Paenarthrobacter nicotinovorans: one gene and its partner. The protein of the gene in region 1 binds, or shares a complex with, the protein of each later gene. Links are inferred from orthologs where the notes say so. Each region holds a gene or a part of one and is shown on either strand. Other genes may lie near its edges.

Region 1 (10,551 bases):
CGGACGTCCTGCTCGCTGAGGACCTCGTCCACGGCAAGAAGCACGACGGCGACCTCCGCCTTTTCGAGCGCGGCCTGCGTACGCAGGGATGCGTAGAAGTCTGCACCCTGGGCCATGTGCTGGCGGCGACGGATACCGGCGGTGTCCACGAATCGCCAGGTGCGGTCACCCAGCTCGATGAACTCGTCAACGGGATCGCGCGTGGTGCCGGCCAGCGGATCCACCACTACGCGCTCGGAACCTGCGAGCTTGTTCAGCAGCGAGGACTTGCCAACGTTCGGGCGTCCGATCAGGGCGATACGTCGCGGGCCGCCGGAGCGCTCCACTCCTTCGACCAGGGAGAACTCGGGAAGGGTGTCCATGACATGGTCAAGGAGGTCGGCAACACCGCGTCCGTGCAGCGCCGAGACGGGGTACGGCTGACCGAAGCCCAGTCCCCACAGTGCTGCGGAATCGGCTTCCTGCGCAAAGTCGTCCACCTTGTTGGCCACCATGATGACCGGCTTCTTGCTCTTGCGGAGCATCTTCATGACGCCCTCATCCGTGGCTGTCGCACCAACGGCGGAGTCCACCACGAAGAGAACGGCGTCAGCGAGCTCCACTGCCATCTCGGCCTGCTCGGCTACGCGGGCATGGATGCCCTTGGCGTCATGCTCCCAGCCACCGGTGTCCACCAGGGTGAAGTTGCGGCCGTTCCAGCGGGCCGAGTACATGACGCGGTCGCGGGTAACGCCGGGGGTATCTTCGACAACTGCTTCGCGGCGGCCCAGGATGCGGTTGACCAACGTGGACTTGCCGACGTTCGGACGGCCGATGATGGCCAGGACGGGGTCCAGCTTGAGGGGACCTTCGTCTCCTTCATCGCCGTACTCGCCACTGAGCAGCGCAGCATCTTCTTCATCGAGTTCGTAATCGTCCAGGCCTGCCCGGAGGGTGGCTGCGCGCAGCTCGGCCTCGTCGTCGTCCAGGGCAGCCAGGTTTTCAGCCACCTGGTCGGTGCCGGTGGGCGTGTATTCGTCGTCGCCGGCTCCGTGGAGGCCGGATTTTTGAGTCGTATCGCTCATTGCACTTTCCTTAGTGGTGGTCTGCCGGCGTCCCGGCTACTTCTGATGGGCGGTGCTGCAGAAGGGCTACCCCGGGCGCAGGCTCCGTAGGCAGGCCCTGGCCCGTGGCCCGGATGGCATCCTGGACGTGTCCGGCAAGGGCTTCACGGATCTCCGCAGCTGCCCTGTCCATTGAAACACGCCCCGGTTCGCCCTTCCGGCGCTTCACCGTGATGGGTTCGCCGAAGCTCACATGGAGCTTGCGGCGTGGTTTGGGGATATGGTCGCGGTGCTCGTCACCCTGGCGGGTTCCGAGGATGGCGACCGGAATTACTGTTGCTCCGGAATTGATGGCGAGCCATGCAACCCCGTTGCTGATGTTTTCGGCGGCGCCGCTCCCCCGGGTTCCTTCAGGAAGAATCCCGACGCAGCGGCCGTCGTCGAGCAGTTGCTTGCCGATGTGCAGCGCCGTGCGGTCGCCGGTCCGGTCCACTGGAATCTGCCCGGAGCCCCTGAGGACCTTGCCCAGGAATCCTTTGAACATCTCTTTCTTGACCAGGATGTGCATGGGACGCGGCGAAGCGCCGAACATCACCGGTCCGTCCAGAAAGCTGATGTGGTTGGCGGCGAAAACCACCGGGCCGGCAGCGGGCACGTTGGTCTTGCCAGATACCTCGGTCCGGTAAAGGACGTGGTCCAGGAACCAACCCACAGGCCGGCTCCAGAGGCGCGTCCACGCTGCCGGGAGTTGATTGCTAGTCGCCATAGATGACCTTGCTGACGATTGCCAGGGCGGTGTCGACGGTTTCCTCGAAGTTGAGGTCGGAAGAATCTAGCGTCACAACGCCGTCGGCAGCCTGGGTGAAGTTCACCACCGTGGAGTCCTTGGCATCGCGCTGGATCACCTGGGCCGCGAGCTGCTCTTTGCTCTGCGTGCCACCCAACTGGATTCCACGACGCCGGAGCCTGGCTTCCTCACTGGCGGTCAGGAGCATACGGACCTCGGCATTGGGGACGACGACAGTGGTTATGTCCCGCCCTTCCACCACCATGCGGTGGTGGTGCTGGTCGATCAGCTCTCGCTGCCGGCGGATCAATTCGGTGCGTGCGCCGAGGGTTGTCGCCACGGCACTGACGGAGGACGAAATCAGGGGTTCCCGGATCTCATCGGTGATGTCGGTGCCGTCAACGGCCACATATTCCTTGGCAGTACTGGTGCTGACTTCCAAGGGCATGGTTTTGGAGGCATGTTCCACAGCGGCGCCGTCCTGCAGGTCCACTCCTGTTTTGAGGCAGTACCAGGTCAAGGCGCGGTACATCGCACCCGTATCCAGGTAAGCCAGCTTCAAGCGGCGGGCCACTTCCTTGCTGACGCTCGATTTTCCGGAACCCGAAGGGCCGTCGATCGCAATCACCAAGGGCTTGCCGGGGCGGGCGACCGTCTCGGGGCCAAAGAATTCACGTGTCATTACTGGAGTACCCGCCATCCACGGTCGGTCAAAGCTTCAACAAGGAGGTCATGCTTGCTGGGAAGCACGGAGAGCTCCACCATGCCCACGTTCTGACCGGACGAATGGTCGAGCCGAAGGTCTTCAAGGTTCACGCCGATTTCACCGATCTCGGTCAGGAGACGTGCGATCTGGCCTGGCTTGTCGTCCACCAGGATGGTGAGCCACGAGTAGGCCTGCGGTGGTCCGCCGTGTTTGCCTGGAATCCTTGCCTGGCCGGCGTTGCCTTCGCTGATCAGTTGGGCGAGGTCGAGCCTGGCGCCCGGCGCGGACGGTGCTTCCAACGTGCCGATCAGCCGGTTCAGGTCCTCCCGCACACCGTGCAGGATGGACACCACCTTGTCTGCGTTGCCTCCCAGGATCTGCACCCAGAGGGTTGGATCACTGGCGGCAATCCGGGTGGTGTCCCGGAGCCCGTTCCCGGCCAAGGAGAGGGCATGCAGTGGCGTACCCTGCAAGCGGCTGGCCAGCAGGGATGACATGATCTGCGGCAGATGCGACACCAAGGCAACGGCTTCATCGTGCTCGTCCGCGGTGAACTGGGAGACAATCGCCCCAAGATCTCCGGCGAGCGAACGCGCTACCTGGACGGCCGCTGCCGAGGTCTCCTCGGAAGGGCAAACGACCCACGGCATGGACGTGAAGAGTTCCCCCCTTGCTGCAACGGGACCGGACTTCTCGCGCCCGGCCATGGGGTGTGTCCCCACGTACCGGGAGAGATCAACTCCGCGTTCGCGCAGCTGCGCCAGGATGGTTGCCTTGACGCTCGCGATGTCGACGACGACGGCGGACGGGTAGTCCCCCAGCGCTTTTTGCACGACGTCGGCCGTCACGTCAGGCGGGGCAGCAACGACTACCAGTTGGGGTACTTCATCCAGCTCAGACAAAGGACGGCCTGCACCGATGTCCACCGCAACCGCCTGGTTGGTGGGCGAAGGATCGAAAAGAAAGACCGGGACCCCGCGTCCGCGCAGCCCGAGGCCAATGCTGGCCCCCAGCAGGCCTGTACCGAGAACGACGACCGGGCCATCAAGATGGCCCCGGCCGTGCGTACCGAATGCCGACATGCCCTAGAGCCCCACAGATGCCAGGAGGTGTCCGACTTCCTGCCTGCCGAGGTTGCGGATGCTGCCCTGGCGCTGGTCACCCAGGCCGATGGGACCAACCTTGACCCGGACAAGCCGTTCTACCGGGAAGCCGACGGCGTCGAACATGCGGCGCACAATGCGGTTCTTACCGGAGTGGAGGACAACCTCGATCAGGACGTGGCCCGGAGTGGAGTCCACCAGCCGGAAGGAGTCCACTGCTGCTACGCCGTCTTCAAGCTCAACGCCGCTCTTCAGCTTGGCGCCGACTCCTTGCGGGAAGGGGCCACGCACCTGGACCAGGTACGTCTTGGGTACCTCGTAGGAAGGGTGGGTCAGACGGTTGGCGAGCTCGCCGTCGTTCGTCAGCAGAAGCAGTCCTTCGGTGGCGACGTCGAGGCGTCCTACGTGGAACAGGCGTTCGCCCTTGTTCTTGCTGTTCTTGAGGAAGTCGCTGATGCAGGGGCGGCCCTCGGGGTCTTCCATGGTGGAGACAACGCCCTTGGGCTTGTTGAACACCATGTAGACGAGGGTCTCGTCCAGCTGGATACGGATACCGTCCACGTGGATGACTGCCGTTGCAGGGTCCACGCGCATTCCGAGCTCGGTGGTGACCACGCCGTCTACTTCAACGCGGCCTTCGAGGATCATTTCCTCACAGACGCGACGGGAAGCAACTCCGGCCTGGGCCATGACCTTCTGCAGGCGTACGCCGTCGGCATCGTGAAGGTCCGACTGCGGGACCTCTTGGCGGGGCCCGCGGTTGCGGCCCGGCTTGCGCACGGGGCCAAGGTTCTGGCCGAACCGTTCGCTGCCGAAGGCCTTGGAACCGTATTGCCGGGCCGGCTTGGCCTTGGGCTTCAAAGCGCCGGGCGTGCCGGGTGCCTTGCCGAAGCCGGGCTTGTTGGAGCCGGGCTTGCGGAACGGCTTGGCAGGCCGTGCGGCCTGGCCGCGGTCGTAATCGCCGGCCGTTGTGGGGTTGTCGGGATCGAAGGGGGCCGCTTCGCGCGGCTTCGAAGCCTTGAAGGGGCGACCCTCGCCCTGGGTGAAGTTGCGCTTTCCAGCGCCGGCGCTTCCGCCGCGGCCGGAGAAGCCGCCGGCGTTGGAGCGGCCAGTGCCGCCTCCCTTGGCCTCATTGCGTCCGGAGCTGTTGCGCCCCGAACCGTTACGTGGTGAACTCTGGCGTCCCGCCTGTGTCATGACCCGTCCTTGTGTAGTAATGGCCGGCATTGTGTGCTGCAATCAACACTAGCCAGCCGGGCAGACATCGTCTGCCCCTTGTCGCTGTGCACCTATATAAGGTGCCGAAATTCAGTATGAAGTTGTGTCGCACAGCCTGTTGGAGCCCGTGGCTACATCCGGCTTGCGTCGTAGTATTCGTCGATCCCTTCCAAACCCGGAAGGTGCGGCGAGAGCTGTGGCAATTCGGCCACCGATCCAATGCCCATCCGTTCCAGGAAGTACGAGGTTGTCCGATACAGGACAGCCCCGGATTCGGGATCCGTTCCGGAGTCCTCGATCAAGCCCCTCTGCGTAAGGGTCCTGACCACGGAATCGACGTTAACGCCGCGAATGGCGGACACCCGGGCCCTGGAGACCGGTTGCCTGTAAGCAATAACCGCCAGGGTTTCAAGTGCTGCCTGAGTAAGCCTGGTGGTCTGCCCCTCGAGGACGAACCTTCCCACGATGTCGGCGAAATCCGACCGTGAATAGATCCGCCACCCTCCAGCGACGTTCCGCAATTCAAAACCCCGGGGTGCAGTGCTGGCAACGGCAAAGCCGACAGCATCCACGTCCGGGGCTTTAACAGTATAGCCGCTATACTCCCGCCGCAGGTCCTCCAGCAAATCCTCGACGACGGCGACCGTTACGTTGAGTCCGGCGGCCAGCTCTTCGGAGGTTGCCGGCTGGTCGATGACCATGAGCACGGCCTCCAGCGCAGCGCGGGCTCCGCCGGGCAAAGCCTCCAGCTCCGCAAGCCCATCCTGGACCGCTTCTTGTTCACTCATTGATACCTGCCTCGTATTCTTCACTCAGCCTTGAGCTGTCCCATTCGGCGTCGTCGCCGGTCCACCGCACCGTCAGCTCTGCCAGCGGCTCCGGCTGTTCGAATGCGATCACGCGATCCCGGAACATCTCCAGCAACGCCAGGAACCGGGCCACCACCACCAAGGTGGTTTCGGCATCGGCAATCAGCGTCTGGAAGGACAGCGGGGCACCCAGCTTCAGGCGATGGCCGATGATCGCCGCCTGCTCCTTGACGCTCACCGGCGGGGCGTGCAGGTGGCCCAAACCCACCTCTTCCGGAGTCGAGTCCTTGGGCTTGAGCGCTTTGGCCGCCAGTTCACCGAATTGTTCAGGGGTGTGCCGCCACACGAGTTCCGGAAGCAGCGCGGCGAAGTGAGCCTCAAGAGCCACTTGGCGCGGGTACCGCATGGCTTCCTGCTCCAGCGTTTCACCCATGATTCCGGCGATTTGCTTGAAGGCCTTGTACTGCAGCAGACGGGCGAACAAGAGGTCCCTTGCCTCCAGCAAGGCAATGTCCTCGGCATCCTCCACTTCTCCTGCGGGCAGGAGGCGGGCGGCTTTGAGGTCAAGCAGGGTTGCTGCGATCACCAGGAATTCGCTGGCTTCGTCCAGCGCCCAGTCCTCCCCCAGTTCCTGGAGGCGGCGGATGTACTTGATGAACTCATCGGTGACGGTAGCCAAAGCCACTTCGGTGATGTCCAGCTTGTGCTTGGAAATCAGTCCCAGCAGGAGGTCGAAGGGGCCGGTGAAGTTGGCCAGCCGGACCTCAAAGCCCGCTTTGGGAGCTGCGGAGGTATCGGCGTCGGGTGCTTCCCGTTCGGCGATCGCTTCCGATGCCGGGGCGAGTGACGGTGCCACCGTCGGTTACGGCGCGCCGCCGCGCGAAATCAGTTCCTTGGCAAGGCGGCGGTAGGCGTCGGCACCGATGTGGTTGCCGGCGTAGCTCGTGATGGGCTCCGCCGCCACCGTGGCGTCGGCGAATTTGATGGAGCGTTTGATGACGGTCTCGAAGACTTTGTCTCCGAAGGCTTCCACCAGGCGGGAGATGACTTCACGGCTGTGCAGGGTCCGGGCGTCGTACATCGTGGCCAGGACGCCGTCCACCTGCAGGCGCGGGTTGAGGCGGTCCTGGACTTTCTCAATGGTCTCGACAAGCAGGGCCACGGCGCGCAGGGCGAAGAATTCGCAGATCAAAGGGATGATGACGCCGTGGGCTGCCGTGAGCGCGTTGACGGTCAGAAGACCCAAAGAGGGCTGGCAGTCAATGAGCACGACGTCGTAGTCGTCTTCGACGTTCTTGAGGGCGCGGTCAAGGACCTGTTCCCGGGCTACCTCATTGACGAGCTGCACTTCAGCAGCAGAGAGGTCGATGTTGGCAGGAAGGAGATCCACGCCCTCCACCCCGGTCTGCTGGATGGCGTCACGGATATTGACCTTGCGGTCCATCAGGACGTTGTAGACAGTGAGGTCGAGTTCATGCGGATTGGCGCCCAGGCCTGCCGACAAAGCGCCCTGGGGGTCAAAGTCCACCAACAGGACCCGCCGGCCGTACTCTGCGAGCGCTGCTGCAAGGTTGATGGTGGACGTCGTTTTACCGACCCCACCCTTCTGATTGACCATGGCGATGACTCGCGCCGGCCCGTGGGAGGCAAGGGGTGCAGGTTCCGGGAATTCGCGGTAAGGGCGGCCCGTAGGCCCCATGACGGCGTCTTCCAGATCGAGCTCGGTGCCTTCCAGCGTAGCTGTTCCCCGTTCGATGCTCACGTATCTAACCACTCTTTCGACGACGATCTTCCCTGCCGCTGTACCCCCGGCTGCAGCGCTACTACCCCCTTAGGCTACATGTCCCGACACGGTAATCCGGGGAACTTGACTTTGTCCGTTGTTTGAGCCTTGACCCTCTAGTTGAGGTCGAAGGTTGGGATCCGGGAGCCTGGCCGGGTATTGGAAAACGCCGAAGGCCGGCACCTGGATGGTGCCGGCCTTCGGCGTTGCTGTTCTGTTCCGGGACTTGGCTGTTAGACGACAGCCTTGCCGCGGGTTTCGGCTTCGGCGACAACCACGTCTTCTTCGCCATGGGCCATCATCGTCTGCTCGTCGAAGGGCTCGCTTCCGGAGAGGACCCGCTCGACCTGGCCGTTGTCGATTTCCTTGACCCAGGTACCGATGAGGACGGTGGCCACAGCGTTGCCGGTGAAGTTGGTCAGAGCGCGGGCCTCCGACATGAAGCGGTCGATGCCAACGATCATGCCTACCCCGCCCAGGAGTTCGGGCTTGTGCGCCTGGAGACCGGCCGCCAGGGTCGCCAGTCCGGCACCCGTCACGCCTGCGGCTCCCTTGGAGGCAATGATCATGAAGACCAGCAGCGAGATCTGCGCACCGAGGTCAAGCGGCGTACCCATGGCGTTGGCCACGAAGAGGGAGGCCATGGTCAAGTAGATGGCCGTGCCGTCCAGGTTGAAGGAGTAGCCCGTGGGAACGGTGACGCCAACGACCGGCTTGGAAACACCCAGGTGTTCCATCTTGGCGATGAGGCGGGGAAGAGCCGCTTCGGAGGACGACGTGGAGAAGATCAACAGGTATTCGCGGGCCAGGTACTTCATGAGGCGGAAGATGTTCACGCCGGCCACGGCGCGGAGCAACGTACCGAGGATCACCACAATGAACAGGGCGCAGGTGATGTAGAAGGCCAGCATCAGGGTGAACATGCTCAGGATGGCCTGGGCACCCGTCGCACCGACGACGGCGGCAATCGCACCGAACGCACCTACCGGGGCCAGCCACATGATCATGATGAGGATGCGGAACACGAGTCGCTGACCGTGGCCGATGGCATTGAGGATGGGCTGGCCTTGCTTGCCCATCTTCTGCAGCGCGAAGCCGACCAGGATTGCAGCAAGCAGGGTGGGCAGGACGGGGATGTCGCCCGGAATGATGCCGAGGAGGAAGTCAACGGTGCTGTCCGTCGCCGCCTTCTTGTTGGGATCGTACGGCGTCAGCTTGAGTCCCTCACCCGGGTGGATGAGGTTGCCGACCACCAAGCCGATGGCGAGCGCGAACGTCGACATCGCCACGAAGTACCCCAAAGCGAGCCCGCCGACCTTGCCGACGGTTGCGGCCTTGGCGATGGAGCCGATGCCAAGGACAATGGTGCAGAAGATCACGGGGGCGATCATCATCTTGATGAGTTTGATGAAGCCATCACCCAGCGGTTTGAGTGACTTTCCGACCTCAGGGAACATCAGGCCGACGACAGCGCCAAGCACTACGGCCAGGATGACCGCGATGTACAGGTAGTGCGACTTGTCGAGCCCCTTGCGTCCACTTTTGGCAGCTACTGCCGACTCTCCTCGTTGAGAGGTCATGGGATTCTCCTTCTGGATACTGTGTAAGGCGCTGCGGTCCTGCACTGATGTCCAATCCGCTGCCCTTGTGTGATATCCATCATTGAGCCGCTGGTGACATACATCACCGTTGCGGTCATATTGGTCATGGAGGTCCATGTGTTTCACAGCTGGAGCATTGCCCGGCGGTTGTTTGTTGCGAACTTGCTGTTCGTCCTGGTGATGACGGCGGTCTTCGGGACCTTTTCGGTGCTGGAAGCCAGGGACCGGGCGTATGACAACGCCGGCGGGCGGATGCTTGCCCTGTCCACGTCGATTGCCAACAACCCCCTCGTGCTGGAGGCGGCCGCCACTGCCAACCCGTCAGAGACGCTCCAGCCGTATGCCCTGAAGGTCATGCACGATGCCGATGCGGACTTCATTACGATCATGGCTCCGGACCGGACGCGGTGGACCCATCCCCGGGCCGAAGAGCTGGGCAAGCCTTACATCGGGACGATCGAGCCTGCCCTGCGCGGAGAGACCTTCACTGAAGTCACTGCGGGAACGCTGGGGCCTTCGGTCCGTACCATTGCACCGGTCAGGGCACCGGACGGATCCATCAAGGCTTTGGTTGCCGCAGGGGTCACGGTCCGCACGGTGGACACCGACGTTGCCGAGCGGTTGGGCGTCATTGGCAGCATTGCCTTGGTGGTGCTGGCATTCGGGTCTTTTGCTGCCTGGCTGCTGGGCCGCTACCTCCGCTCGGTCACCCGCGGTTGGGGGCCGGAACAGCTGGCACAGCTCTTCGCCTACTACGAATCGGTCCTGCACTCAGTACGCGAGGGCCTGATTCTCATCGACACCCACGGCAAGGCCGTGATGTACAACGACCAGGCAGCCGAACTCCTGGGTTTGGAGCCTTCCGACGCCGACAGGTCACCAACGGCGGCGCCAAAGCTGGCGGAGCTGCCGATCGACGGCAGCCTGCGGGCACTGTTCGAATCCGGCAGGGCCGCCCATGACGAAATCCACCTCACCGGCTCCCGCATCCTGGTGATCAACCAGGCTCCGGCGGTCGGACCGGTTCCCGCGCGCAGCCGCCAGAAACCGGCGGTGTATGGGACAGTGGCCACCATCAGGGACCGCACGGAAATCGAATCCCTGGGCACGGAGCTGCAGACCATGAAAACCCTCTCCGATGCTCTGCGCGCCCAGACCCACGAACACGCCAACCGCCTCCACATGATCGTCTCCTTGCTGGAACTGGGCCGGACACCGCAGGCCCTGGACTTCGCCACCAAGGACCTGGAACTCAGCCAACAACTCACCGATGACATGGTGGCCTCGGTGGATGAACCCGTCATGAGCGCTCTGGTGATGGGCAAGGCCGCCGAAGCTCATGAGCGCGGCGTGGAACTGATTGTCCGGACATCAGGGAGTGGCGGTGTCCGGGGGCTGGAAATCCAGGACCTCGTCACCATCCTGGGTAACCTGCTGGACAATGCGATCGATGCCGCGGCAGCCGGGGATTTCCCCCGCCAAGTGGAAATGGACGTGGACG
Region 2 (11,758 bases), 810 kb from region 1 along the record:
GACATTGGTTGTCCGGAAACAGCCGTAGCAGTCACGGTGGCCGTGTAGGAAGTAGCCGCCGCCAAAGGTGCCGAGGGCGTGAAGGTCACCTTGCGGGTGTTGCTGTCATAGACAGTGGTCCCGGCAACGGCGGCACCTGCGGCCGTCTTGAGTGACAGAGCGACGCTTGAGGACACGGCTGCTTCCGAAAGAACCGCGCTGACCGTTGTGTTGAGCGGAACGCTCGAGGCGTTCGGAATGGGGGAGTGGCCACCAACGGTGAACGGAGGCGCCGAGACCACCACCACTACGTCCACCAGGTAACTGGTGGAGGACCTCGAAGCAGGGAAGTCCCCGCTGTAGCTGTAGGCCCCCGCGTCCGACACAGTCCGCAACGGTCCAACGCTCAGTCCGGCCCCAAAGCCATTGGCGGTTGCCGAATATGCGCCCGTGGTTGACTTGTAGCTAGCTATGTACTCGGTATTGGCAGCCATTTGGACCGGCTGGCTGAACATGGCCGTCTGCCACCCGGAACTGCTCTCATTGGCAAAGGTGACCGTTGCCAGCTGCTGCCCGCCCGCTGTGTAGAGCGCGCCTGTATGGGTGCCGGTGTTGCCGGCTGACTTGTAGAAGCGGACCCCGGTCACCTGACCGGCGGAGACACTGGTGAACCGTACTCCCAAGGTCAGCGGGACTCCGTCCTGGATTTCCGCGATGCCGGGAGTGACGGAGTCGTCATAGAGGCTGCACGGGCACGATCCCGGCACGGACGCCGTGGCAGCGGTGGTGAAGGTCCACGTGCCGCCCGAGGTGACCTGGCCTCCCGTGCTGTCAGTGCCTGACAACGTTGCCGTGTACACGGTGCTGAAGGCCAGCTGGGATGCCGGAGTGAACGTTGCCTTGCGCGTGGTCGCGTCATAGCTCGTAGTGCCCGTTACCGTTCCGGCAGAAGACTTCAGGACCAGCTGGACGCTGGCTGGGGTCACTGGCTTGGAGAAGGAGGCGCTGACCTTGGTGGTCACGGGGACGCTGGACGATGACGGAATGGGGGACTGCCCGGACACCGTCAGCGGCGAAGTATCCACGGTGCTGAAAACTGCATCAACGAAGTAGTTGCCACCGTTGAAACTGGTGGTCGGGAAGCCTTGCGAGGTGTTGTACACGCCCGCAGGCTCCGCCCCGAAACCACCGGTGACCTTCAACGGCGGATCATTGAATCCAAAGCTCGCCCACTGGTAGTCCTTGGTGGCATAGTGCCCCCTGGGTGCCCAGTACGAGACCGTGTACTTTTGGCCCGCGGAAACGGCTACCGGCTGGCTGAACAGCACGCTCTGCCAGCCCGAGGCGGTTTCATTGGCAAAAGTGGCGGTAGCCAGGCGGGTGCCGGTGGAGCTCCACAACGAACCCGTGTGGGTTCCGGTATTGGCCGAGCTCTTGTAGAACCGGACCCCCGTCACGAAGCCATTCACTGAGGGCGTGAACCGCAGGCCCATTTCGTAGGCTCCGCCGTCTCCGGAGTCGGTGATGGCAGGGACAGTTTGGCCAAAGACGCTGTAGGGTCCGGTGAGGCCAAGGTTCCTCGTAGCCACGGCTCCGATGTTGGCGCTGTCATCCACGGCCCGAACCTGGATCGCGGCGGTGTCCAGGCCCTTCTGGATGTAGGTGTAGGTCCAGGAAGCCTTGCCCTGGGCCGGGTGCCAGGTAGTACCGCCGTCGGTGGAAACCTCGACGCCGGCCACAACACCGCCGGTGTCCGTGGCAGTTCCGGTGACCGTCACGCTGCTTCCGTGCGCGATGGTTGCGCCGTTGGCTGGAGCGGTGATGGTCGCCGTGGGGCCGGTCAGATCCGAGCTCGCGCTCGCAGCAACAAGCCCGGCCGCGCGGGTTGCCGGCTGAACGCCCATGTCCGCAAACAAGTTCACTTGAGCCTGCCGCATGCGCATATCGGCAGCGGCGCCGTCGCCGTCGTGCTCCTGATCCAGGCCCCAGGTCCACTGGACGCTGCCGGCCGAGAAGACAAGAGCCCCGCTGGCCGCCCGGTACAGGGTGATGTGATGCGTGGTTGTGCCGGGCTTGACCGTATTTCCGTAATCCTGGAGGTACTCGCTGACGCTGCCGACTGTTGTGGACAGCTGGATCAGACCTGACGGCCGGAAACCGTTATCGAGGTCCTCGTCGGATTCATAGCCCACTGTGTGCGGCGCCAAGGCAGCAGTGGCACCTGCGGGCAGGGAAGCCAGTGAGGTATTGCGCCACAACCGCGACTTTCCTTCAGCGGCTGACACCGTCACTGGAAGGTCGGTGTAGTTGGACATATACAGCGTGCCCGTCAATCCGTTTTCGGGCAGACCACCGCCATTGGCCTGGGATGCGTAGCGCGGATCCCGCCATGTTCCGGTCCATTGGCTGGTGGGGTCGATCTTTCCGTTGCTCCACGTCTCCTTGTAGCAGGTCAAGGTGCGGCCCGCGGCGCCGTCCACGGAGGAGGGCTCGAACCGCGTACGCCAGTACATTTCATTGCCCGAAAGGAACTGGAGGTTGACGCCCGCGTCGCGGGCCGCAGTAACATTGGCCCTTTGGGGGCCGGACCAGTATTCGTCGTGGCCGACGGAAAGAAATACCTTGTGGTTCAGCAGCTCCGCACCATTGCGGTCAACGTCAAGGCCGCTGACGTAGCTGACGTCATAGCCGTTTTGTTCCAGGAACCGCACCATCGGATATTCGTTGGCGAAGTAGAAGTCCCGGCCTCCGATGCCGCCCCGGGTGTTCACGGGGCGGTTGTAGCTCACTTTGTAGGCGCGCCCGTTGACGGCCCCCTGGTAGAAGTCGGCGCCGCCATACGTGTTGTAGGCCTGCCAGGTCTGGTCCGCTGTTTGGAAAACGATCGATGAACGGTTTCCGTCGTTCCTGACGATGAAGGTGATGTGGCTCTGGCCGCCCGTATCCGGTCGAGTGAGAAGGGCGATATAGACCCCTGAGACCGCGGTCGCAGGTACCTGCCAGGTGGCCGAAACAGCCCAGGTACCGCAGTCATAGAGTTCGGTCGTCAGATCGTTCCTGCATGCGGGCTGCGTCTGGCGCAGGACCGATGGAGTGACGTCGGCAATCTTCCGTGCACCGTTGCCTCCATACCAGCCCGTGCGGTAGATCGCGATGGTGTAGCTGGGGGCCTTCGTGTCGATCTTGAAGCGGATGGGTTGTCCGGCGTTGACGCTGATCTCGGTGGAGAAACCCTGGATTGTGTCATCCCCGGCCCCGTCAATGTCCCATTCCGAGGGCGGGCTGCCCGGTTTGGAATTCTCACACGCCACAGCGTTCACTATGGGGTCGCAGGGGCCTGCCGCCACAGCCGCGGGGGCGGTCAGGGGCAGCAACGCTGCCACCATTGCCAGCACCAAAGTGAAGAGCAGCCCCTTGAGGGCCCGCTGAGGTGGGGTTACTGAAGGACCGGGCATGAGAACTCCTGGAGTGGTACGCCAATTGCTACGACGGGTCTGCGTCTTCACGCAGCCCCTGCTTGCCGCTCCCCAGCCAGGGTCAAACCAAGATCTTCAGTTATTGAAACCACGGTGCCTTGTGGACAGGCGTTCCTACTACGGGACCGGATCCAGCCAAAGCCGAACAGAAGTTCAAGCCGAGGCCGGATCACCGGAACGAATCCACCAAGTAACCCTTGGCAGGAGTGTAGGGGTGCGGCATCCCTGCCGCAAGGCTTTCCCGCTGCAGATCCGCGGATTTCACGTAAACGGCAGTAGATTTAGGGGGACACAAACACCCGGGCCACCCAGGAGAACCGAAGCGCCTTGCATTTGAAAAGTTTGACCGTCCGCGGATTCAAGTCGTTTGCGTCGGCCACGACGTTCGACTTCGAGCCCGGCGTCACTGCCGTCGTCGGTCCCAATGGATCCGGCAAATCCAACGTGGTGGATGCGCTGGCCTGGGTCATGGGCGAGCAGGGCGCAAAAACACTGCGCGGCGGAAAAATGGAAGACGTCATCTTCGCCGGAACCTCGGGCCGCCCGCCACTTGGCCGGGCCCATGTGTCGTTGACCATCGACAACGCGGACAACGCGCTTCCCATCGAGTACAGCGAAGTAACCATTTCCCGCACCCTCTTTCGCACCGGTGGTTCCGAATACGCCATCAACGGTGCGCCGTGCCGGCTGCTGGACATCCAGGAACTCCTCTCGGATTCCGGTCTCGGCCGGGAAATGCACGTGATCGTTGGCCAAGGCCAGCTGGACCGCGTGCTGCACGCTACGCCCGAAGACCGCCGGGGCTTCATCGAAGAAGCCGCGGGCATCCTCAAGCACCGGCGGCGCAAAGAAAAAACAGTGCGCAAGCTGGAGGCCATGCAGGCCAACCTGGCACGGCTCAGTGACCTCACCGCCGAAATCCGTCGACAACTGACCCCCTTGGGGAAACAGGCCGAAATCGCCCGCCGCGCACAAACCGTCCAGTTCGACGTACGCGACGCCCGCGCCCGTCTCCTTGCCGACGACCTCGTACAACTGACAACCACCCTGGAACAGGACGTCGCCGACGAAGCCGCGCTCAAGGAACGCCGCCAGGTAGTCGAAGCCGGGCTGGGCGTGGGACGGCGACGGCAAGCAGAGCTGGAACAGCACGCCGCAGAAGCAACTCCCCGCCTCAACGCCGCCCGCGATACCTGGTACCAGCTCTCCGCCGGCAGGGAGCGTCTGCGTTCGCTGGGTTCGCTGGCCGCTGAACGGCGGCGCCTGCTGGGCTCCTCCGAAACCGCACCCGAATCGGGGCGCGATCCGGAACACCTCGAGCGCCAGGCCGCCAGGGTCCGCGAGGAACAAGCAGCCCTGGAACACGACATCCTGGCAAAACAGGCCGCACTGCTTGAAGCCACCGTCGCCAAGGACGCAGCCGAAGCACTCGCAGCCGCCGAAGACAAACGCCTCACAGTCATGTTGCGAGCTGCAGCCGACCGCCGCGAGGGGCTTGCCCGTCTCGCCGGCCAGCTTGCTGCCGCACGGTCCCGGGCAGAGGCAGCCGAGGCCGAGCGCGGCAGGTTGCGGGAGTCGCAGGGGGCCGGAGATGAGCGGCGTAGAAAGGCGCAAAGCGAGTTCGCCGCCCTTGAAGCGCAAGTAGCCGGCGTCGAGGACGGCGAGGAAAGCCTGGATGCCGAATACGAGGAAGCAAGCGCGGCGCTGGACGGAGTACTTGCTGAAATTGAGGAACTCAAGGCTTCCGAGCGGGAGGCAGTCCGTGAGCGGGACGCCCTGACGGCCCGGCGGGATGCGCTTCAGCTCGGACTCAACCGCAAAGATGGCTCCGGGCACCTGCTGACGACCGAAGGAGTACTCGGTCCGCTGGCGGGTTTGATCAGCATCGAGCCCGGCTGCGAGGCCGCCATTGCCGCGGCCCTGGGCAGCGCCTCGGATGCCCTGGTGGTTGCCGGTGCCGACGCCGCCGTTGCGGCCTTGGGTCTGTTGAAGAAGGACGACGCCGGTCGTGCGGCGTTGCTCTTGGCCGGCGGTTTCGCCGAAGAAGGCGACGCCCGGACCGCCGTCGAACTGCCTGCGGGATGCCGCCGGGCTGTCGACGTCGTAAAAATAGCCGACCCGGCGGGCCACGGTGCCCTCGGACTCCTGGCCAATACCGTCGTGGTCGATGACCTCCGCACGGCGGCGGCGCTGGTCGCGGACTACCCTGAAGTGAAGGCAGTCACCACCGACGGTGACGTTTTTACCGCCGTGACCGTCCTTGGCGGCTCAGCCACCGCACCATCGCTTCTTGAAGTCCAGGCCGCAGTGGACGACGCCGATGCCCGCCTTCATGAGGTCACCGCCCGGCTGGAGCGTGGCCGTTTCGCCCTCGCCGGGGCCCAGGCCCGCCGCGCCGAAGCGCAGGACCGTGCCGATGCCGCACTGGAAAGACTGCATGAGTCCGACGCGCGGCTTGCTGCTGTCGCCGAACGCCTGGGCCACCTGAATTCTGTTCTGCGCAGCGCAGTGGGCGAAAGCGATCGTCTGGCGGCCTCCATGGCCAAGGCTGAAGCAAATATTGCGGAGGCGCAGCTGGATCTGGAAGTTGCTGCCGAGCGCCTTGCTGCCGCCCAGGAAGTCCCTGACGAGGAACCCTCCACCGACCAGCGGGATGAACTTGCCGCTGAGGCGAGGACGGCCCGCGCCCTGGAGACGGAAGCCCGGCTGGCGCTTCGCACTGCCGAAGAGCAACTTGGCGCGGTCAGCAACCGGGCTGCCTCCCTGGAGCGGGCTGCAGCCACCGAACGCCGTGCGCGTGAGGAGGCTGCACGACGGGCCCAGCGTCGCAGGGCACAGGCCCAGCGTGCTGCCGCTGTTGTTTCGGCGGTCGAACAGACTCTGCGCTACGTGGACGTCTCGGTGGAGGTGGCTGCCGATGAACGGGACCAGGCCGAGCAGAAACGCGAACTCCTTGAAAAAGAGCTTTCGGACGTCCGCTCGGGCAACGAGGCCCTGGCACGCGAGCTTGCCGAACTGACCGATTCGGTGCATCGGGATGAGATGGCACGGACACAACAGCGGCTGCGGATCGAGGCCTTGGAAAGCCGGGCAATCGAGGAACTGGGACTTTCCGCTGAGCAGCTCATTGCCGACTACGGCCCGGACCGGCCGGTTCCGCTTCCCGCCGGATCCACCACGGACAAATGGGCCGAACTGCGGGCCCCCGTCGACGAAAACGGCGAACCTGTGGTGGAAGGTGTTCCCTTTGTCCGGGCGGAGCAGGAGAAGCGGCTGAAGAAGGCCGAGCGCGAGCTGGCAGCCCTGGGCAAAGTGAACCCGCTGGCGCTCGAGGAGTTTGCAGCCCTGGAAGAGCGGCACCAGTTCCTGAGCTCGCAGTTGGAAGATCTCAAGTCCAGCCGGAAAGACCTGCTGGACATCATCAAAGAGGTGGACAAACGCGTCCAGCAGGTCTTCACGGAAGCTTTCGCGGACACCTCAGCCCAGTTCGACCACGTCTTTGCCAGGCTCTTCCCCGGTGGCGAGGGAAAGCTGGTTCTTACTGATCCGGATGACATGTTGACCACGGGCATCGAGGTAGAGGCCCGTCCCGCCGGGAAGAAGATCAAGAGGCTTTCACTGCTTTCAGGTGGTGAGCGCTCCCTGACTGCTGTCGCACTGCTGGTTGCCATCTTCAAGGCGAGGCCTTCACCGTTCTATGTCATGGACGAAGTCGAAGCGGCGCTGGATGACACCAACCTGGGCCGGCTCATCACCATCTTTGAAGAATTGCGGGAGTCCAGCCAGCTCATCGTGATCACCCACCAAAAGCGCACCATGGAAGTGGCCGATGCCCTCTACGGTGTGACGATGCGCGGTGATGGCGTGTCAACCGTCATCAGCCAGAGGCTCGGTGCCGGGGCTTAGCTTTATGAGAAGGTAGGGGAGTGAACGATTTCCTACCCATAATTCTGTCCATTCTCGCTGCGCTCGTAGTGGTCGGCGGACTCGTGCCGGTATTGATGAAGGCCCGCAAATCGGGCGCAAAATACCCCGGAACGCGAGATGCGAACGATCCTTTGCAGTCGTCGGCAGCAGGCGGCGGAACCCTTGTGGAGGACCGCCCGGATGCGGCTAAGGCACCGGCCCCGACCTTTGACGGAACAGTCGAAGGCACGGATGTTCCGGACGACGCCGCAGGGCTCGAAACCATCGCCATCGACACCCCGGCGCCGGTCGAAGGGCGCCTGACCCGCCTGCGCGCCCGCCTGGTCAAGTCCAACAACATCCTCGGCAAGGGCCTGCTGGCCTTGCTGTCCGGCGACAAGATCGACGAGAACGTCTGGGATGAGGTGGAGGAAACCCTTCTCCTGGCCGATCTCGGCACCGAGCCCACCATGCAGTTGGTTGATGCATTGCGTGAGCGTGTCAAAGTCCTGGGCACCCGCAGCCCCGAAGACGTCAAGGCGATGCTCAGGGAAGAGCTCATCAAGCTGGTTGATCCCGGGATGGACCGTTCACTGAACGTCGAACGCAAAGGCGACCGTCCCGCCGTCGTGCTTGTTGTCGGTGTGAACGGCGTCGGCAAGACCACCACCGTGGGCAAGCTGGCGCGTGTCCTGGTGGCCGAAGACAAGGACGTGCTGCTTGGTGCTGCTGACACCTTCCGTGCCGCCGCGGCTGAGCAGTTGGCCACGTGGGGACAGCGCGTGGGTGTGCCCACGGTCAAGTCCGACATCGACGGCGCGGACCCTGCCTCGGTTGCCTACGAGGCCGTGAAGGCAGGCATCGACCAGGAGGTCGATGTTGTCATGGTGGACACGGCAGGACGCCTGCAAAACAAGACCGGCCTCATGGATGAGCTGGGCAAGGTGAAGCGGGTCATCGAGAAGCTGGCGGAGGTGGACGAGGTCCTGCTGGTACTGGACGCCACTACCGGCCAGAACGGACTCAACCAGGCACGGGTTTTTGCTGAAGTGGTCAACATCACCGGCATCGTGCTGACCAAGCTCGACGGCACGGCCAAGGGCGGCATCGTTGTCGCCATCCAGAAGTCCCTCGGCGTTCCGGTGAAGCTGATCGGCCTGGGTGAAGGCCCGGACGACCTTGCACCCTTCGAAGCGGAAAGTTTCGTTGACGCACTGCTCAACTAAACAGCGAAATAGCTGAAGAGCTCCAGCCAAACAGAACTCCCACTGGACTGGCCGGCAGCAGTGGTTGACTCGAAACCGGGCAACCTCGGCCGCCGGTCAGTTCCTGGGTGTAAGGGGTTCCCTTGCGGGCAGCCACGCTGCCGCGGTGAGCAACAGCACCGCACCCGTCAGGCCGAACGCCCAGCCATAGCCCAAGCGGTCGGCGATCAGGCCGGCAACCACCGGGCCGATGATTGCGCCAGTATCGGCAGCCATCTGGAAGACGGCAAGCACCTTGCCGCCCGAGCGTCCCCTTCCAATGACATCGGCGACGGCGGCCTGCTGCGCCGGCCCCAGCAAGCCGGAGCCGAAGCCTGCTATGGCGGAGGCGATGAAGAAGGCAGCCAGATCCGTGGTGAGGCCGATGAGCCCTGTGGCCAGTCCAGTGATGACCAGGCCCGGGATCAGCAGGCGTTTTCGTCCCCAGGCATCTGCCAGGCGGCCGGAGAACGTCAGGGCAAGGGCATTTCCGACGGCGAACACGGCCAGTGCCCACGCAGCGGTTTCCGGACGTGAATCCAGGACGGCCACAGCAAAGAGCGGAATGGTAGCCATGCGGACGCCGAACGTCACCCAGCCGTTGCCGAAGCTGGAAAAAACCGCGGCGCGGTAGGCGGAGTCGGACAGCGCCTCTTTCAAAGCCATTGCGGGTGCCGGTCCCGCCTCCTGGGCGGCATTGCCGTCACCTCGGAGCATTGTCCGGACCACCAGGGCAGCAACAAGGAGCGCTCCGGCATAGGCCAGGAAGGGAACCCTCAGCCCGAAACCTGCCAGCAAGCCACCCACCACCGGCCCTAGGACGCTGCCAATCAGGAACGCCGAAGCATAGGCGCCGGATACCCTGCCACGCCGTTCCGGCGGTGCGAGCCGGATGAGCAGACCCATGGCCGCAACGGTAAACATCACCGAGCCGGCCCCGCCGAGTCCGCGGAAGATCAGCAGCTGCCAGTAGTCCTGGGCAAACGCGCAGGCCGCAGTGGAAACGGCAACGATCAAAAGGCCGGAGACGTACACGTTCCGTTCCCCGAACCGTCCGATTAAGGCCCCGCCCGCCGGTGCGAAGACCAGCCGCATGAAAGCGAAGATGCTCACGATCACGGCAGCCGCGGTGGCACCAACGTCGAAGGTCGTGGCGAATTGCGGCAGAACGGGAGCGACCAGCCCGAATCCCAAGGCGATCAGGAAGGCGGCAGCCAACATCACCTTGATGTCCCGAGGCAAGGGCGCCTTTTCCTGCCGGATCCTTGGAACTTTGGTGGATCGGGACGACTGGGTCATTCGGGGCTGGTCCTTCTGGTGGGTTTTTGGCACTTCTGCGCTGCGACGGGGTTGAGCTGGGCAATTCCTGTGAAGTCTGACGCCTGAAACATATCCGTAACATCGGAGATATGCACCATTTACGTTGGGGAGGTTGTTGTAACCGGCCCGCAATATAAATCCAGCGCAGGTGAAACACGGCGGCACAAAACTCTTAAGCAGGACGCAAAAGGCGTCAGGACAGCGGTTGAACCGCAGATCTAGCAAGAGAGGAACGTGCACCATGGAACTTACCGCAGGTCACGTATGGGTCATGGTGGCGGCGGCGCTTGTGCTGTTCATGACACCTGGTCTGGCATTTTTCTACGGCGGCATGACACGCGCCAAAGCAGCCCTGAACATGATGATGATGAGCTTCATCTCCATCGGTATCGTCGGTGTTGTATGGGTGCTGTGGGGCTCGTCAATGAGCTCCGGCGAAGGATTCCTGGAAATCGTCGGAAACCCGTTCGCCACCTTCGGCCTCGAAGGTATCAGTACACCCGACGGTCTGATCAAGGTCGGCTACGCTGCAACCTTCGCCATCATCACGGTGGCCCTCATCAGTGGTGCGATTGCGGACCGCGCCAAGTTTGGCGCCTGGAGCCTCTTCGTGCCCGTCTGGGTCACGCTCGTCTACGCCCCCTTGGCCTACATGGTGTGGGGTGGAGGACTGTTTGGTCCTGAAGGCGAGATCGGAAAGGCTCTTGGCCCGGCCATCGACTTCGCCGGCGGCACAGTGGTGCACATCAATGCCGGTGTTGCTGCGCTTGTTCTCGTCCTCATCATTGGCAACCGTCGGGGCTTCGGCAAGGATCCGAACCACCGCCCGCACAACATCCCGTTCGTCATGCTGGGTGCGGCAATCCTGTGGTTCGGCTGGTTCGGCTTCAACGGCGGTGCAGCAGCCTCGGCTGAGCAGGCCGGCCTGATCTGGATCAACACCCTCGCCGCTCCTGCCGCTGCCATGATTGGTTGGCTCGTCACCGAACGGATCCGCGATGGCCACCCGACCTCGCTCGGCGCAGCATCCGGTGTGGTTGCCGGCCTGGTTGCCATCACTCCGGCATGTGCAAACGTGAGCCCCGTAGGTGCCCTCGGCCTCGGTGTGGTTGCCGGTGTTGCCTCCGCCCTTGCCGTAGGCCTGAAGTTCCGCTGGGGCTTCGATGACTCCCTTGATGTGGTCGGCGTGCACTTGGTGTCCGGCATCATCGGTACCGTGGCAATCGGCTTCATCGCGACTCCGAGCGAAGGCGTCACGGCCGGCGGCCTGTTCTACGGTGGCGGTTTCACCCAACTGTGGGCACAGCTCGCAGCAGCCGGTGTAGCCATTGTCTTCTCGGCCATCATGACCGCCATCATCGCCTTCGCCATCCACAAGACCATGGGCTTCCGGGTCTCCACCGAACAGGAGAGCGTCGGCGTCGATCTCAGCCTTCACGCTGAGACGGCCTACGAGTTCGGCGTCAACGGCCACGGTGGCAGCTTCCAGCCGCTGCACGAGGCCATGACCGGCAAGTCGGAAAGCACCGCAACCAAGGCACCCGCAGAGGGCAAGGAGAGTGTCCAGGCATGAAGCTCATCACAGCGATCGTTCGTCCCGAAAAGCTTGAAGCGGTCCGTGAAGGCCTCGAAGCCTACGGAGTCCAGGGCCTGACGGTCAGCGCGGCCAGTGGTTATGGCCGGCAGCGCGGCTATACCGAGGTATACCGCGGAGCTGAGTACAACGTGGACCTGCTGCCCAAGATCCGGATCGAGGTTCTCGCGACCGACGAACAGGCGGACGACATCCTCGATGTCCTCATCGCAAGCTCGAACACCGGTCGTGCCGGTGAC

What was found.
Region 2: the proteins of JMY29_RS07925 (region 1) and smc are in contact, whole or in part, in a crystal structure (PDB 3ZGX), measured with the Bacillus subtilis proteins. The link is inferred for Paenarthrobacter nicotinovorans from one-to-one orthologs.

What each region holds. Positions count from the first base shown.
Region 1 is NZ_CP089293.1:1,695,525-1,706,075, reverse strand. Bases 4,581-7,477 are described here. They hold JMY29_RS07925 (segregation and condensation protein A), read right to left. Parts: upstream 6,523-7,477; coding sequence 5,638-6,522; downstream 4,581-5,637. Other genes in these bases: JMY29_RS07920 (ParA family protein), read right to left, coding at 6,529-7,428; scpB (SMC-Scp complex subunit ScpB), read right to left, coding at 4,989-5,645; JMY29_RS07935 (pseudouridine synthase), read right to left, coding at 4,581-4,836. Outside these bases: ribosome biogenesis GTPase Der, read right to left, coding at 1-1,064; JMY29_RS07950 (lysophospholipid acyltransferase family protein), read right to left, coding at 1,075-1,809; cmk ((d)CMP kinase), read right to left, coding at 1,799-2,512; JMY29_RS07940 (prephenate dehydrogenase), read right to left, coding at 2,512-3,618; more of JMY29_RS07935, read right to left, coding at 3,622-4,580; JMY29_RS07915 (C4-dicarboxylate transporter DctA), read right to left, coding at 7,683-9,029; JMY29_RS07910 (sensor histidine kinase), read left to right, coding at 9,168-10,551. UniProt on the Bacillus subtilis protein: Participates in chromosomal partition during cell division. May act via the formation of a condensin-like complex containing Smc and ScpB that pull DNA away from mid-cell into both cell halves.
Region 2 is NZ_CP089293.1:2,503,689-2,515,446, reverse strand. What follows is about bases 3,458-7,561. They hold smc (chromosome segregation protein SMC), read left to right. Parts: upstream 3,458-3,782; coding sequence 3,783-7,361; downstream 7,362-7,561. Other genes in these bases: ftsY (signal recognition particle-docking protein FtsY), read left to right, coding at 7,382-7,561. In the rest of the region: JMY29_RS11730 (DUF4082 domain-containing protein), read right to left, coding at 1-3,434; more of ftsY, read left to right, coding at 7,562-8,587; JMY29_RS11715 (MFS transporter), read right to left, coding at 8,684-9,904; JMY29_RS11710 (ammonium transporter), read left to right, coding at 10,167-11,498; JMY29_RS11705 (P-II family nitrogen regulator), read left to right, coding at 11,495-11,758. UniProt on the Bacillus subtilis protein: Required for chromosome condensation and partitioning.